DNA from 2 places in the Streptomyces sp. NPDC127114 genome. Region 1 is predicted to be linked to the other one. Evidence: riboswitches for the same ligand, from Rfam matches in the RefSeq annotation. Region 1 holds a riboswitch; the other holds the start of a gene.
What was found. A riboswitch is a leader RNA that binds a small molecule or an ion and turns the genes downstream of it on or off. The one in region 1 is predicted to bind cobalamin.
Positions count from the first base shown of each region.

Region 2: it holds a riboswitch for cobalamin, as region 1 does, so the genes downstream of both, ACFVGS_RS05210 (CbtB-domain containing protein) here and ACFVGS_RS12470 (ABC transporter substrate-binding protein) in region 1, are expected to answer to the same signal.

Region 1 is NZ_JBHXTJ010000009.1:121,072-126,156, reverse strand. It holds gene ACFVGS_RS12480 (amino acid permease) at 358-1,794, shown strand; gene ACFVGS_RS12475 (Mov34/MPN/PAD-1 family protein) at 1,880-2,305, shown strand; cobalamin riboswitch at 2,283-2,453, shown strand; gene ACFVGS_RS12470 (ABC transporter substrate-binding protein) at 2,492-3,463, shown strand; gene ACFVGS_RS12465 (FecCD family ABC transporter permease) at 3,460-4,470, shown strand; gene ACFVGS_RS12460 (ABC transporter ATP-binding protein) at 4,467-5,085, shown strand, end outside.
Region 2 is NZ_JBHXTJ010000003.1:290,126-295,210, forward strand. It holds gene ACFVGS_RS05195 (carboxylesterase/lipase family protein) at 1-900, opposite strand, end outside; gene ACFVGS_RS05200 (D-2-hydroxyacid dehydrogenase family protein) at 968-1,927, shown strand; gene ACFVGS_RS05205 (CbtA family protein) at 2,009-2,836, opposite strand; gene ACFVGS_RS05210 (CbtB-domain containing protein) at 2,851-3,078, opposite strand; cobalamin riboswitch at 3,114-3,254, opposite strand; gene ACFVGS_RS05215 (histidine phosphatase family protein) at 3,318-3,920, shown strand; gene ACFVGS_RS05220 (GntR family transcriptional regulator) at 3,969-4,325, opposite strand; gene ACFVGS_RS05225 (hypothetical protein) at 4,328-5,085, opposite strand, start outside.

The DNA of each region.
Region 1 (5,085 bases):
CTGTCCGGCGGAAGTCCCTCCGGCGCCACGGGAAAACACCCCTACTGGCGGGTGTTCGCTCAGCGGACGCTCAAATCCGGATAACGAATACGTTATCCAAGTGCCTTCCTTGCCCTCTTGAATCCTCCTTGTCCGGATTTTCGAGTGACGCGGGTCACACGTGTACCCGCCGATCACTGTGAACACCGTGATAAATCTTCACGACCACCCGGGGACGCCACCCCTGTCCCCGGGGGCGCTTTGACCGGCTGACCGCCGGTGGCACTCCATCCACATCCGGGGGGATCAGGACCTGATCCGCAGCACGAACGGCCCAGCGGCCGGTGCGCGGACCAGCATGGAGAAAGGCGCACCACCATGACCTCAGTGCAGGTCGACAAGCAGCACGACGGCAATGAGGCCGCGGACACCGCAGCCGGCGAGGGCTATCACCGGGCACTCGGCGCACGTCAGATCCAGATGATCGCGATCGGCGGCGCCATCGGCACCGGCCTGTTCCTGGGCGCGGGCAAGGGCATCTCCATCGCGGGACCGAGCCTGATCCTCGCGTACGCCATCGCGGGCATCGTCATCTTCTTCATCATGCGGGCGCTCGGCGAGCTCCTCATGTACCGCCCCGTGTCGGGCTCCTTCTCGGAGTACGCGCGGGAGTTCATCGGCCCCTTCGCGGGCTTCGTGACCGGCTGGACCTACTGGCTCTTCTGGGTCGTCACCGGCATCACCGAGGTCACCGCCGCGGCCACCTACATGACGTACTGGTGGGACATCCCGCAGTGGATCTCCGCCCTCGTCTTCACCGTGATCCTCTACGGCGCCAACCTGATCTCCGTGAAGCTCTTCGGTGAGCTGGAGTTCTGGTTCTCCATGGTCAAGGTCACCGCCATCGTCGGCATGATCCTGATCTGCGCCGGCATCCTCACCCTCGGCTTCTCCGACGCCGGCGACACCGCCTCGATCACCCACCTGTGGGACCTCGGCGGCTTCTTCGCCGGGGAGAACGGCATCGGCTCGACCCTCATGACCCTCCAGATGGTCATGTTCGCCTTCCTCGCCGTCGAGCTGGTCGGCGTCACCGCGGGCGAGTCCAAGGACCCGAAGACCGTCCTGCCCAAGGCCATCAACACCGTGCCGTGGCGCATCGCCGTCTTCTACGTCGGCGCGCTGATCATGATCCTGTCGGTCGTCCCGTGGACCGAGTTCAAGCCGGGCGTCTCGCCGTTCGTCGCCGCCTTCGAGAAGATGGGCCTCGGCATCGGTGCGGCCGTCGTCAACTTCGTCGTCCTGACGGCCGCGCTCTCGTCCTGCAACTCCGGCATGTACTCCACCGGCCGCATGCTGCGCGACCTCGCGCTCAACGGCCAGGGACCGAAGTTCTTCACGAAGCTGACGAAGAGCGGCACCCCGCTCGTCGGCACCACCTTCTCGGCCGCGCTGATGATGGTGGGCGTCTGGATCAACTACCAGTGGCCCGGCGACGCGTTCAACTACGTCGTCTCCTTCGCCACCATCTCCGGCATGTGGGCCTGGATCATGATCCTGGCCTGCCACGTCCGCTACCGCCTCAAGGCCGACCGCGGCGAGCTGCCCGAGTCCTCCTTCAAGGCGCCCGGCGGCATCTGGCCCAGCCTCTTCGCCCTCGCCTTCATCGGCATGGTCATCGTCATGATGGGCATCGACGAGGGTGCGCGCGTCTCGCTGTACTGCGCGCCGCTGTGGGGCCTGCTCCTCGGCGTCGCCTACCTGGTCCTCAAGGCCCGCAACCCCGAGGGCGCCGCCTTCGCCAAGCGGTCGTAACGCCTCCGACCTGCAAGGTCTCAGCATCCGGGCCGTCTCGTATCGAACCTCGATACGAGGCGGCCCGTCTGCTTATCCTGTCGGCATGCTGACCCTCACCCGAGCCCTGTACGACCAGATCGTGGAACACTCCCGCGCGGACCACCCCGACGAGGCCTGCGGCGTGGTCGCGGGGCCGGTCGGCACGGGCCGCCCCGAGCGCTTCATCCCCATGCTGAACGCGGCGCGCTCGCCCACCTTCTACGAGTTCGACTCCGGCGACCTGCTGAAGCTCTACCGCGAGATGGACGACCGGGACGAGGAGCCCGTGATCATCTACCACTCGCACACGGCGACCGAGGCCTACCCGTCCCGGACGGACATCTCCTACGCCAACGAGCCGCAGGCGCACTACGTCCTCGTCTCCACGGCCGACACCGACGGCGCCGGCCCCTTCCAGTTCCGCTCGTACACGATCGTCGACGGCGTCGTGGAGGAGGAAGAGGTCAAGATCGTCGAGGCCTACGAGTAGTCTGAGCCCGACCTTTCAGGGCGGCAGGACCCAGGAAGCCGGTGCGAGTCCGGCGCGGTCCCGCCACTGTGACCGCCCCCGAGGTCTGTCCGCCGGACAGGCCCTCCGGGGCGCGAGCCAGGAACTGACCTGCCGCCTTCTCACCACCGATCGGGGACGTGGAAATCCCCGGAGGAGGCCAACGCCGTGACCTGGCGCCGCCCGCTGCTGCCCGCGCTCGCCCTCGTACCCCTGCTCGCCGCCTGCTCCGCACCGGCGCCCGGGACCACACCCACCGGCAAGGCCGCGCCGGGCTTCCCGTACACCGTCACCAACTGCGGGGTGACCACCACCTACCAGGCCCCGCCGAAGCGCGCGGTGACCATGAACCAGCACGTCACCGAGGTCATGCTCGCCCTCGGCCTGGAGAAGTCACTGGCCGGCACCGCCTACCTCGACGACGCGGTCCTGCCCGCGTACAAGAAGGCCTACGACTCAGTCCCGGTCCTCGCCGAGGAGTACCCCTCCAAGGAGGCGCTGCTCGCCGCGAACCCGGACTTCGTGTACGGCGGTTACGCCTCCGCCTTCGACGCCAAGGCCGGCCGCGGCCGCGACGACCTGAAGCGCTCCGGCATCGAGTCCCGGCTCAACACCGAGTACTGCCCCTCCGGCGCCACCTCCTTCGACGACCTCTACCGCGAGGTCCGCGAGGTCGGCCGCACCTTCGGCGTCGCCGACCGCGCCGAGAAGTGGAACCGCGAGGCCCGCGCCGCCCTCACCGCCACCGAGCAGCGCCTCAAGGGCGCCCCGCCGGTGTCCGTCTTCGTCTACGACAGCGGCGACAAGACCGCGTTCACCGCCGGCGGCAAGGGCATCGGCAACGAGCTGATCACCCGGGCCGGCGGCCGCAACGTCTTCGCCGACCTCGACAAGACCTTCGGCGACGCCACCTGGGAGCAGGTCGTCGCCCGCAGGCCCGAGGTCGTCGTCATCTACGACTACGGCACCACCACCGTCGAGCAGAAGAAGCGACGCCTCCTCGACGACCCCGCCCTGCGCGAGGTCCCCGCGATCAGGAACCGCCGCTTCGCCGTGCTGCCGCTCTCCGACACCGTGCTCGGCGTCCGGGCGCCCGCCGCCGTCGGCAAGCTCGCCGCCCAGCTCCACCCCGGCCGGTGAAGCGGTACGCGACCGTGGTCGCCGGACTGCTCCTGGCGCTCGCGGCGGCCGTCGTGGCCTCGCTGGCGCTCGGGTCCGTCCGCGTCCCGCCCGGCCAGGTGCTCGACGCCCTGACCGGCCGGGCCGGGCCCTCGCCGTACCGGACGATCGTGCTCGACCTCCGGCTGCCCCGGGTGCTGCTCGGCGCGGTCGTCGGCGCCGGGCTCGCCGTCGTCGGCACCGTCCTGCAGGCCCTGGTCCGCAACCGGCTCGCCGACCCGTTCCTGCTCGGGATCTCCTCCGGGGCCTCCGCCGGAGCCGTCGCCGTGATCGTCCTCGGCGTCGGCGGCGGGATCACCACCAGCGTCGCGCTGCCCGCCGGTGCCTTCGCGGGCGCGCTGCTCGCCCTCGTCCTCGTCTACGGCCTGGCCCGGCGCGGCGGCACCATGACCGGGCCGCGGCTCGTCCTGGCCGGCGTGGCCGTCTCGTACATCCTCTCCGCGCTGACCACCCTGCTCCTGGTCGTCGCCGGCCGGCCCGAACAGTTCCAGGAGGCGCTGTTCTGGTCCCTCGGCGGCCTCGGCAGCGCCCGCTGGGACAGCCTGGTGCTGCCCGCGGCCGTCCTCGCCGCCGGCATCGGCGCGCTCCTCACCCTCGCCCGGCCGCTCGACCTGCTGCTCGTCGGCGAGGAGGGCGCGACCGTCCTCGGCCTGGACACCGCGCGCTTCCGCGCCGCCGTCTTCGTCCTCGCCTCGCTGGTCACCGCCGTCCTCGTCGCGGCGAGCGGAGCCGTCGGCTTCGTCGGCCTGATGGTCCCGCACGCCGCCCGCGCGGTCGTCGGCGCCCCGCACCGCCGGCTGCTCCCGGTCGCCGCGCTCGGCGGGGCGGTCGCCCTGGTCCTCGCCGACCTGGCCGCCCGTACCGTCGCCGCGCCGCAGGACATCCCCGTCGGCGTCCTCACCGCACTCACCGGCGGCCCGTTCTTCCTCTGGCTGATGCGCCGCCGACCCGAAGGAGCGGCCCTGTGACCGAGCTGCGCGTGGAGTCCCTGTCGTACGAGGACCGGCTGCGCGAGGCCGACCTCGTCGTCCGGCCCGGCGAGACCGTCGGCCTCGTCGGCCCCAACGGCAGCGGCAAGACCACCCTGCTGCGCTGCGTCTACGGCACCCTCGCCGCCACCTCCGGGCGCGCCCTGCTCGACGGGGACGACCTGCGGGCGATGGGGCCGCGGGCGCGGGCCCGGCGGGTGGCGACCGTGCCGCAGGAGAGCGCCGCCGAGTTCGAGCTGACCGTCCGCGAGCTGGTCGCCCTCGGCCGCTCCCCGCACAAGCGGTTCTGGGAGGGCGACAGCGCGGCGGACCTGGCGCGGGCCGACGCGGCCCTGGACCGGGTCGGCATCGGACACCTCGCCGACCGCCCGTACCCCGGGCTCTCCGGCGGCGAACGCCAGCGGGCGCTGGTCGCCCGGGCCCTGGTCCAGGACCCGGCCCTGCTGGTCCTCGACGAGCCCACCAACCACCTCGACATCCGCTACCAGCTCGAAGTGCTCGGGCTCGTCCGCCGTTTGGGCACCAGCAACCTCCTCGCCCTGCACGACCTCACCCTCGCCGGGGCCTACTGCGACCGCCTGTACGTGCTGCGGC
Region 2 (5,085 bases), on a different contig from region 1:
GGCCTCGGCAGCGACGCGCGCGGTGACCGCCGCGGCGAGCTCGACCGTGTAGAACACGCCGGGCACGCTGTGGGCGATGACCCGCCGGAACAGGCCCCGGGCAGCCGTGCCCGCACCCGTGCCCGCGTCCCCAGCCATATCCGTACCCGAACCCGTACCCGTACCCGCACCCGTACCCGCACCCGCAGTCGACTTGCCGCCCGCACCCATCGCCATCAGGCAGACCGCAGAGGCTCCGCCCGACGAGTGCCCGGCCACGGTGACGTTCCCCGGATCGCCGCCGAAGGCCGCCACGTTCTCCCGCACCCAGCGCAAGGCCGCCACCTGGTCCAGGAGTCCGCGGTTGTCGGGGCGGCCCGGCACGTGGCCGAAGCCCTCGAAGCCGACCCGGTAGTTGCAGCTGACCACCACGAGTCCGGCGCGCGCCAGCGCCGTCCCGTCGAAGTCGGGCTGCGCGGAGGAGCCGAAGGTGTTCGCGCCGCCGTGGATCCAGAACAGGACGGGCAGCGCCGCGCCGCCGCCCTCCGCCAGGGCGGGCGAAGGGCCGGGCGCGGGCCCGGACATGGGCGCGGGCGCCCCTGCCGGCCCGGGCCCGCATACCGGCGTCGGCGCGGGCGTCCATATGTTGACGGTAAGGACGTCCTCGTCGCCGGGCCGCCACACGGGTGCTCCCGGCAGCTCCGCCGACTGGGGCGCGATCGGCCCGAACTCCGTGCCGTCCCGCACCCCCTCCCAGGCCGCCGCCGGTTGCGGCTCCCGGAACCGGCGGTCGCCGAACGGCGGTGCGGCGTAAGGGATCCCGAGCACGGCGGTGACACCGTCGACGGCCGCCCTGCCCCTCACCTCGCCGCCCGTCGTCCGGAAGACCGCCCCGCCGTCGCATGATCGTTCGTCGTTCATGCGCGCCAGTGTCCCCCGCCGCACCCCGCCCGCCCGGGGCGCACCGCCGTGCGCGATCATGCGCTGCATGAAGCTGCGTTGTGCCGTCCTCGACGACTTCCAGGGCGTCGCCCTCTCCTCCGCCGACTGGAGCCCGCTCGACGGGCGGGTCGACGTCCGCGTCCTGCGCGAGCACCTCACCGACCGGGACGCCCTCGTCGCCGCCGTCGAGGACTGCGAGATCCTCGTCGTGATGCGCGAGCGGACCCCGCTCGACGCCGGCCTCCTCGCCCGGCTTTCCCGGCTGCGGCTGATCGTCACCTCCGGCATGCGCAACGCCTCGATCGACGTCACCGCCGCCCGCGCCCGCGGCGTCGTCGTCTGCGGTACGGCCAGCGGCTCGGAGCCGCCCACCGAGCTGACCTGGGCGCTGATCCTGGGGCTGGCCCGGCAGGTGCACACGGAGAGCCGGGCGATGCGCGAGGGCGGGCCGTGGCAGTCCACGGTGGGCCTGGACCTCGCGGGCCGCGTCCTCGGTCTCGTCGGCCTCGGCAAGATCGGCGGCCGGGTGGCGCGGATCGGCCTCGCCTTCGGCATGGACGTGGTCGCCTGGAGCCCGAACCTCACCGACGAGCGGGCCGCCGAGCACGGCGTGCGGCGCGCCGGAAGCCTCCACGAGCTGCTCGGCGCCGCCGACGTCGTCTCGCTGCACCTGGTGCTCTCCGACCGCACCCGCGGACTGATCGGCGAGCCGGAACTCGCGGCGATGCGCCCGGGCGCGTACCTCGTCAACACCTCGCGCGCGGGCCTCGTGGACGGTGCGGCGCTGCTGCGGGCGCTGCGCGAGGGCACGATCGCGGGGGCGGGGCTCGACGTGTACGAGACCGAGCCGCTGCCCGCCGACGACCCGCTGCGGACCCTGCCGAACGTGCTCGCGCTGCCGCACCTCGGTTACGTCACCGAGGCCAACTACGGCCGTTACTTCGGCCAGGCGGTCGAGGACATCGAGGCGTGGCTGGCGGGTGCGCCCGTACGAGAGCTGGGCTGACGACGCGATCGGCCCCGTACCCCTGCAGAAGAGAAGGGGGTACGGGGCCGATCGCGTCGTTACGGGTCCGGCGGTGCCGGATCAGGCGGCCGGAGCGGTCGCCTGGACCGCCTGCGCCGAGGCGGGCCCCGGTGCGAGCAGTCGCTGGGCGAGCAGTCCGAAGGCGAGTCCGAAGACCGCCCACAGGACCGCCTGGATGCCCAGCGTGGCGAGCCTGAAGTCCCACAGCACGGCGGCCGGGAAGTCGGGCTTCACGGCGTCCTCGTTGGCGGGCAGGAACGCGCAGGCGATCGCGACCGCGGCGACGAAGCCCGCGCCGGCGACGACGGTCGCGTTCCAGTTGCCGAGGCGCGGGGCGAGCCGGCGGCCCGCGATGACCGCGGCGATGCCGAGCAGCACGCTCAGCAGGATCATCAGGAAGAAGAGCGTGGTGCGCTTCCCGATGGTGTCCGGGTTGCCGACGGCCGGCGGGGTCGCCGGGTACTTCAGGAACGGCACCAGATAGACCGTGGTGAAGGCCGCCGCCGCGACGAGCGCCGCGGTGGCCTTCGGGGTGAACCGGCCCACCCGTCCCAGGACGAAGCAGAACGCCAGGGACGCGATGCCGCCGAGCGCGACGCCGTAGACGAGGACACCGGTGGCGAGACCCGCCGTGGACTGCATGTCCCGGCTGACGATCTCCTCCTCGGCGGGCTCCTCGGCGGCGCCGTGGCCTCCGCCGTGGTCGTGCGCGGTGGCGTGCTCGGCCTTGGCGGCGGCCTCCTCGACGGCGATCGAGGCGTTGACGGACGGCTCGCCCGCGACGTAGGCGACGGCGAAGGCGAACAGTCCGGCGATCAGGCCCGCGAGCATGCCGCGGACCAGGAGCTTTCCTACGAGCGAACCCGTAGGAGCGGTTGGAGCAGACATGGAGCGGTTACCCCTCAGTGGCAGGGGAAACCGAGCAGGTGACGACCGTCGTGCACCCACTCGTGCACGTCGCTGCCGGCGATCAGGGAGGTGGCACCCTGCTCGGCACCGACGAAGTACAGCGCGACGAGCGCCAGGATGCCGATAAACGCCGCCCAGGGGAGCACCGCGCGGACCGGCAGCGAGACCGGGGCGACGGACGGGGTGGACGTGACGGCGGGCGACGCAATGGCCTCGGCCATGGTGGAACCTCCTCGGGAACGCGCGTCCCATACGGTGGTGCGCGACGACGGTCGTCGGGTCTGACTCGCCACCTCGCGGGCTGGAGGCGGCTCACAGTGGCGCGACCGTGCCGGACTTGCACCGGACTTCCGTCTCGCCGTCGTCGTTCTGTGGAAATGTCGACTGACCGTACCGCGCCGGACACTCCGCGCCAAGGGCGCATGAGGCAGCGCCCGATGAATTGAGGGATGTATCACCCATGGCCCCGCCCACGACCGTTCGGCTCTCGCTGGTCGCCCCCGCCGTGAACGCGGCCCTGCGCCAGGCCAGGTTCGACGACGCGGGGCCCGTGGAACTGCCGCCGGACGGCCTGGATCCGTTGTGCCTCGGCGCGCGGGTACGCGTGCTGAGCTCGCCGTCCGGGCGGTGCCGGGCGACGGCGGAGGCGCTGGGCCTGTCCGCGTACGAGGCGGAGCCCGCGCTCGCGGGCTGCGCGATGGGGCGCTGGCGAGGACGGCGCCTCGACGAACTCGGCGTGGAGGAGCCGGAGTCGGTGGCCGCCTGGCTCGCCGACCCGGCCGCCGCCCCGCACGGCGGCGAGTCGCTGCGGGAACTGCGGTCCCGGGTCGCGGAGTGGATGGAGGGGCTGGGCACGCCGGCGGCCGCGCGGGACACGGACGCCTCGGCATCGGTGACGGTGTGGGCGGTGGCCGAACCGGACGTGATCCGCGCGGCCGTCGCCCACGCGCTGGGCGCCCCCGAAGAGGTGTTCTGGCGGCTGGACGTACGCCCGCTGCAGTGCGTCGAGCTGTCCGGGCGATCCGGCCGCTGGAACCTGCGGCTCGGCGCGCCGCTGCCGTAGTACGCGACCGGGGCCGGCGCCCGGCGGAGTCAGCCGAGACCGGCGGGGTCAGCCGAGACCGGCGCGGGCTAGCTCCAGGAACTCCTCGTCGGTCAGGCCCAGTCGGCGCGCCTCGGCGACCAGGGCGTGCAGCCGCTCGACGAGCTGGGCGCGGTCGGGCGCCTGCGCGCCGGGCATGATCACGGCGCCCCGCCCGCGCCGCAGCTCGATCAGGCCCTCCTCACGCAGCCGCTGGTAACCGCGCAGCACCGTATGGACGTTGACGCCGAGCGAGTCGGCGAGTTCGCGCGCCGCGGGAAGCCGCTCGCCGGGAGCGGCACTGCCGTCGGCGAGGGCGCCGCGCACGCAGGCGGCGATCTGGTCGCCGAGCGGGACGGAGGAGGCGGGGTCGACCCGGAAGAGCACGGTCAGATCCTCTCACCACGGGCGTCGGGGGCGCCGGGGGCGCCTGGCGCGCCGGAGGCGCGTTGTGCGCCGGACCTGCCGGACTGGCCGGACTGGCCGGACCCACCGGAGTCACCGGATCCATCCGATCCACCCGACCCACCGTCCTCACCCGACCCCCCGTCCTCCCCCGCCCCCGCCCCCGCCCGTGCCCGTGCCCGTGCCGCCAGCGCGTTCAGCAGCGCCGCCGCCGTTTCCGCGTCCGGGACGGTGACCAGGAAGGCGAAGCCGTTGGCGCGTCGTACGGACAGGGCCTCGCCGGAGCGGAGGAGGAGGGCCGAGCGGTGGGGGCGGGTGCGGTAGCCCCAGCCGCCGAACTCGGCGAGGGCGTCCACGTCGTGGACGGTCGCGGAGGTGATCTCGTCGAGCGGGATCCGGATCCTGGGGCGGGAGAGCAGGGCGGGCGTGACCGTCAGGCCGCGGCGGTCGACGGCGACCCGGACGCGCGAGAACGCGAGGCCCGGCACGCCGACCGCCAGGCCGACGAGGGCGATCAGGGCGTACGGCCAGGGCGTGAACAGCACCGCGGGGACCGGCGCGGTGGCTCCCGCCAGGACGAACACCGTGGAGAGCGCGGTCATCCCGCGCGAGCCGGTGTCGCGCGACCAGCCGGCGATCTCGTGCGCGCCGAGTTCGAGCCGGGGCACCCGCGACGGGCCGTCACGGCCGTCGGATACTTCGCTGCCGTCAGAGCCGTCACGGCCGTACGCCGCCACCGGCT